Caballeronia sp. TF1N1: one gene and its partner. The protein of the gene in region 1 interacts with the protein of each later gene in a pairwise test. Links are inferred from orthologs where the notes say so. Each region holds a gene or a part of one and is shown in the gene's direction. Other genes may lie near its edges.

Region 1 (3,230 bases):
TGAGCGTCGTGACCGCGCCGTATGAAGTCAACGGCAAGATCGTCGGCACGCTCGGCGTGATCGGACCCACGCGCATGGCCTACAACCGCGTGATTCCCATTGTCGATATCACCGCACGCCTGTTGTCGATGTCGCTCAGTTCTCAATAGCTTTTCCTTCAGCCCATCATGCCGGCCCGCGCGCCGCGCCGCCACTAGGCCGTTCGGCCAATGATGCGGCGTGAAACGCGCCGCTATAATGGGTTTCACCTTTCGACCACTTCCGGCCGCCTTGCCCTATGCGTTTCGATCTCGAGTTGCCTTCGCAGCCTAGCGCTTCGCATCGTGTCGCGGTGCTGCTGATCAATCTCGGCACGCCGGACGCGCCCACGCCGCGTGCCGTGCGCAAGTATCTGGCGCAGTTCCTCTCCGATCCGCGCGTGGTCGAGATTCCCTCCTTGCTCTGGCAGATCATTCTGCGGTTGATCATCCTGCCGTTTCGCGGGCGCGCGTCGGCAAAGAAATATGCGCAGGTGTGGATGGCGGAAGGCTCGCCCTTGCGTGTCTATACGGAGAAGCAGGTCGAGGGCTTGCGGCGCCTCTTCGCTGCAAACGACTACCACGTGCTCGTCGACTACGCGATGCGCTACGGCACGCCGGGCATCGGCGTCATGCTCAATCAGCTCAAGCTCGAAGGCGCCGAGCGCATTCTCCTGGTGCCGATGTATCCGCAGTACTCGTCTTCGACCACCGCGACCGCTTTCGACGACGCCTTTACCGCGCTCAAGCGCGTGCGCAATCAGCCCGAGATTCGCACCATTCGTCATTACGCGGATCATCCGGCGTATATCTCCGCGCTTGCAGAGCAGGTGCGCGATTACTGGCGTCATCACGGCGTGCCGGATTTTGCCGCCGGCGACAAGCTCGTGCTGAGTTTTCACGGCGTCCCCAAGCGAACCATGGATCTCGGCGATCCGTATCACGACCAGTGCCAATTGACGGGCTCGCTGCTCGCCTCCGCGTTGGGGCTCACGCCGGTGGAATGCCGCGTCACGTTCCAGTCGCGCTTCGGCCGCGCGGAATGGCTGCAGCCATACACCGCGCCGACGCTCGCGGAACTCGGCGCGGCGGGTGTTGCGCGCGTGGACGTTTTTTGTCCGGGCTTCACGGCGGATTGTCTTGAGACGATCGAGGAAATCGGCATCGAGGTGCGCGACGAATTTCTGCACGCAGGCGGCAAGCAGTTTCACCGCATTCCTTGCCTGAATGCATCGCCGGCGTGGATCAAGGCGCTGGGAGAAATCGCGGCGCAGAATCTGCAAGGCTGGCCGGTGCAGGCCGTGCAGCCATTGACGGTTGCCGCCTGAACGAACGGTAATTCATGAACTACACGATTTCGACGGAACCGGGCGCGCGTCTGCGCATCGACAAATGGCTTTGGGCGGCGCGCTTCTTCAAGACGCGTTCGCTCGCGAGCGACGCGGTGGAAAAAGGCCGCGTGAAGATCGGCGGGGCGAACGTGAAGCCGTCGAAGGACGTGCGCGTCGGCGATCTCGTCGAGATCGATATCGAGCGGATCGTCTGGCAAGTGGAAGTAAAGGGCGTGTGCGACGTGCGCGGACCGGCTAGCGTGGCCCAGACGCTTTACGCGGAAACGGAAGAGGGCCGAGTGAAGCGGTTAGCCGAAGCCGAGCGGCGCAAGACGTTTCGCGAGCCGGCTGCCGGAATTCAGGGCAGGCCGACGAAGCGCGACCGGCGCATTATCGACAAACTGGCAGGTTCGGATTGAAGTAGTTTTCGATGGTCGCATGAACCCCGCCGTACTCGGTGTTACGGGCGGTGACAGCGCCGGACATACATATGGTGGTCGTTCCCGCAACCAGTACCAGAGCGACCACCGCGATAGCAAAGGTCAGTTTCATGGTACCCCCGGTGAGCGGGATAACCGGTCGTGAAAACCGGAAGGAAACAGGCAAGGGCTGAGCGGTTACTGCATTCGTAGGATTAGGGTTAACGTGTTCCTGCGACGCATGTTCGAAGTGTAGGCGAACAACGCAATCGCCTCAATCTGATTTTTGCGTACTGCGACGAAACGCCCATTACGAAGTGTTTCTCGCAGTTAAATGTGGCGAATTTGCACTTAACGCTTCACGCCGCCGACAAGCGTGGCCCGCCGTTGTCCGATGTTTGATGCGCACGCGAAAAAAGCTAAATTTCGTCCGAAAAACCGCTTCTGGAGCCTTGAAAATCCCTCGGATGCCCCAAATTCCGCCGCTAGTGCGAAAAAGCCTGGCCTGGTTCTCGGCGGTAAGAGGACTCCCGGCCGATCGCATCCATTTCACTCACAGCAATACATTCAGCGACATGGAAAACACGCAAGAGAATCCAGCGAGCCAGAACCCCACGCCCGCAGACGAAACCGCGCGCCAGGCCGCCGACCCGACCCAAGCCGGCGCAACCGGAGCGCCGACGGGCGCCGATGCGCCGCAAGTCGCGCCGGACGCGAACGAAGCCGCGCTGGCCGAAGCGCAGGCGAAGATCGCCGCGCTCCAGGAAGAGTTCCTGCGCGCCAAGGCGGAAACGGAAAACGTGCGTCGCCGCGGTCAGGACGATGTGCAAAAGGCGCACAAGTTCGCCATCGAAAGCTTCGCCGAACATCTGCTGCCGGTACTCGACAGTCTCGAAGCCGCGCTTGCCGATCAATCGTCCGATCTCGTCAAGGTGCGGGAAGGCGTCGAACTCACGCTGCGTCAACTGACCGCCGCGCTGGAAAAGGGGCGCGTCACCGCGCTGAATCCGGTAGGCGAGAAGTTCGACCCGCATCGTCACCAGGCTATTTCCATGGTGCCGGCCGAGCAGGAAGCGAATACCGTCGTGTCCGTCCTGCAAAAGGGCTACGTGATTTCGGATCGCGTGCTGCGTCCGGCTCTCGTCACCGTCGCCGCACCGAAGTAACGCGCCGCGAGAACGCCATGGCCGCCTCGGAGAATCGCGTTCCCGTCGATGCCACCGCGTTTTCGGTCTTCGCCATGCAGGAGTTGGACGCCCCCGGCTTCGACGCCAGGCTGGCTTCGACGGGCGATGATCTGGCCGTCGTGTTCTTCTGGGGCGTCGACTGCTTCAACTGCGAAATCGCCAAAAAAGCGATGCTCGCGAGGCCCGATGAAATCCGCGCGCTCGGACTGAAGTGGTTTCACAGCAATGTCTACGAGCATCGGGAACTGGGACGGCGATTTTTGCTGCATGGCGTGC
Region 2 (3,083 bases), 890 kb from region 1 along the record:
GAGAACGGTATGTTCCCACTGCGCGGAAAGGCTGCGATCACGCGTCTTGACGGTCCATTGATCCGGCATCGTGCGGATTTCGCGGCGACCGGCGTTGATCATCGGCTCGACGGTGAAGATCATGCCCGCTTCCAGTTCGATGCCCGTGCCGGCGCGCCCGTAATGCAGCACCTGCGGCTCTTCATGGAACACCTGGCCGATGCCGTGACCGCAATATTCGCGTACCACGCTGTAACCTTGCGCCTCGGCATGCTTCTGGATAGCCGCGCCGATGTCGCCGAGGTGTGCGCCCGGACGAACCTGATCGATGCCGAGCCACATGCAATCGAAGGTGGTTTGCACCAGACGCTTCGCCAGAATGGACCCTTCGCCGACGATGAACATGCGGCTCGTGTCGCCGAAATAGCCGTTCTTGATGACGGTGACGTCGATATTGAGCGCGTCGCCGTTCTTGAGCACTTTTTCGCCGGGAATGCCGTGGCAGATTACGTCGTTGACGGAAATGCAGGTGGCTTTCGGGTAAGGCGGATAACCCGGCGGCTGATAGTTGAGCGGTGCGGGCACCGTGCCCTGTTCCTTAACCATGAGTTCGTGGCAAAGGCGGTCGAGTTCTTCGGTGGTCACGCCAGCAACGATATGCGGCGTGATGAAATCGAGCACTTCGCTGGCGAGCCGGCAGGCGACGCGCATTTGCGCGATATCGTGATCGTTTTTCAGCGTAATGGACATGACTAGGCTCAGAAATGCGTGTATGCGGCCGTGAGCCGCGAAATCGGCATTATCGCACCTTAGAGAGGGCGCCGCAGCCCGAATCAAAGGCACGCGGGGCATGGATCGGGCTTCCCCAAGCGCTTTTGGGCACCTGCAAGCGGCTTGAGCTAGTCAATCCTCACATGCTATAGTTACGGGCTAAGTCCTATCCACACTTTTATCTAGGTGTAGTAGGGGCTTGGAAAGTAGGTTGAAAGTTAGGGTGGCGTGACGTCTCGCTTCTCTTACAGACAATCGTTCGATTCGCAAGCCGGCGCACCCAGGGTGTCCGGCGTCCGGTTAGCTAGAAGCACCGGGCGCGGGATGCGGCAGCCGGCTTAAGACCCAACCCTCGCGGAGAATTTCATGGCAGTCACGATGCGTCAAATGCTGGAAGCCGGTGTCCACTTCGGTCACCAAACGCGCTTCTGGAACCCCAAGATGGCCCCGTTCATCTTCGGTCATCGCAACAAGATTCACATCATCAACCTCGAAAAGACGCTGCCGCTCTACAACGACGCGCTGAAGTACGTGCGCCAGTTGGCAGCGAACCGCGGCACGATCCTGTTCGTGGGCACGAAGCGTCAATCTCGCGACACCATCGCTCAGGAAGCCGCCCGCTCGGGTATGCCTTTCGTCAACGCCCGCTGGCTCGGCGGCATGCTGACCAACTTCAAGACCTTGAAGGTTTCGATCAAGCGCCTGAAGGACATGGAGGCATCCGTCGAATCGGGTGAAACCGAGCGCATGAGCAAGAAGGAAGCGCTTCTGTTCGAACGCGAAATGCAGAAGTTGCAGAAGTCGATCGGCGGCGTGAAGGACATGGGCGGCATTCCGGACGCGATCTTCGTGATCGACGTCGGCTACCACAAGATTGCCGTGACCGAAGCCAAGAAGCTTGGTATTCCGGTCATCGCCGTGGTCGACACGAACCACTCGCCGGAAGGCATCGACTACGTCATTCCGGGTAACGACGACGCCAGCAAGGCCGTCGCGCTGTACGCCGAAGGCGTGGCCGACGCGATCCTCGAAGGCCGTGCGAACGCGGTGAACGACGTGGTCCAGGCTGTCCGTGAAGGCGACGGCGACGAGTTCGTCGAGGTCAACGCAGAGGCGTAATCGAGCCCTGCGGCCGACATAAAAGGGGGCTTTGCGAAAGGCCCCTTTTTTTTAAGCCGCGGCACTCGGGAGCGCGGCATTGCGTTCACGCACGTCCAGTACCCTTTCCCGTGGCGGATTCAAGCGGCGGGACGTATCAAACAGACTCAAGGAGCGAATGATGGCGGCAATTACCGCAAGCATGGTGGCAGAACTGCGCGCGAAGACCGACGCGCCGATGATGGAATGCAAGAAGGCGCTGACGGAAGCCGACGGCGACATGGCGCGCGCCGAAGAGCTGCTGCGCGTGAAGCTCGGCAACAAGGCGAGCAAGGCGGCATCGCGCGTGACGGCTGAAGGCATCGTCACGTCGTATATCGACGGCGGCGTGGGCGCGCTCGTCGAACTGAACTGCGAAACCGACTTCGTTGCCAAGAACGACGACTTCCTGGCCTTCGCCAAGACGATCGCCGAACTCGTGGCCAAGAACAATCCGGCTGACGTGGCCGCGCTCTCCGCGCTGCCGCTCGAAAGTTCGACGGTCGACGCCGTGCGTCTCGCGCTCGTCGGCAAGATTGGTGAAAACCTGTCGATTCGCCGTTTCGTGCGCTTTGAATCCGCGAACAAGCTGGCCTCGTATCTGCACGGTGCGCGTATCGGCGTTCTGGTCGAGTTCACGGGCGCGGACGAGCAAGTCGGCAAGGACGTCGCCATGCACGTCGCGGCCATGAAGCCGGTCTCGCTGTCGTCGGACGAAGTGCCGGCCGACCTGATCGCGAAGGAACGCAGCATCGCCGAGCAAAAGGCCGCTGAATCGGGCAAGCCGGCTGAAATCGTCGCCAAGATGGTCGAAGGCAGCGTCCAGAAGTACCTGAAGGAAGTGTCGCTCCTGAACCAGCCGTTCGTGAAGAACGACAAGCAGACGATCGAACAGATGCTGAAGGCTGCTAACGCGTCGGTGCAGAAGTTCGCGCTGTTCGTGGTCGGCGAGGGCATCGAGAAGCGTCAGGACGACTTCGCGGCGGAAGTGGCTGCGCAGGTTGCTGCCGCCAAGCAAGGCTGAGTTTTGAAGTGAAGGCGCTCGGCGGTATGGCGGCGCCGGGCATCGAAAGGCAGTAAGGCGGCAAGCATCGCGCGGGCGCGGCGAATTCGGGAAAACCCGTATGCGTCGCGCCCGTCGCCCGATCCGGCCGCTTGCGGTAAATATTGTTTCACCCCTACAGTTCTACGTTGTT

Evidence for each region.
Region 2: the proteins of LDZ28_RS01835 (region 1) and rpsB interact in binary tests that used the Escherichia coli proteins (3 or more experiments, as listed by UniProt). The link is inferred for Caballeronia sp. TF1N1 from one-to-one orthologs.

What each region holds. Positions count from the first base shown.
Region 1 is NZ_CP084626.1:386,710-389,939, forward strand. What follows is about bases 151-3,063. They hold LDZ28_RS01835 (RNA-binding S4 domain-containing protein), read left to right. Parts: upstream 151-1,359; coding sequence 1,360-1,767; downstream 1,768-3,063. Other genes in these bases: hemH (ferrochelatase), read left to right, coding at 278-1,345; grpE (nucleotide exchange factor GrpE), read left to right, coding at 2,343-2,933. In the rest of the region: heat-inducible transcriptional repressor HrcA, read left to right, coding at 1-149. UniProt on the Escherichia coli protein: Involved in the recycling of free 50S ribosomal subunits that still carry a nascent chain. Binds RNA more specifically than DNA. Binds with very high affinity to the free 50S ribosomal subunit. Does not bind it when it is part of the 70S ribosome.
Region 2 is NZ_CP084626.1:1,276,396-1,279,478, forward strand. What follows is about bases 227-2,992. They hold rpsB (30S ribosomal protein S2), read left to right. Parts: upstream 227-1,116; coding sequence 1,117-1,869; downstream 1,870-2,992. Other genes in these bases: map (type I methionyl aminopeptidase), read right to left, coding at 227-729; tsf (translation elongation factor Ts), read left to right, coding at 2,030-2,911. Outside these bases: more of map, read right to left, coding at 1-226. UniProt on the Escherichia coli protein: Required for ribosomal protein bS1 (rpsA) to bind to the 30S subunit.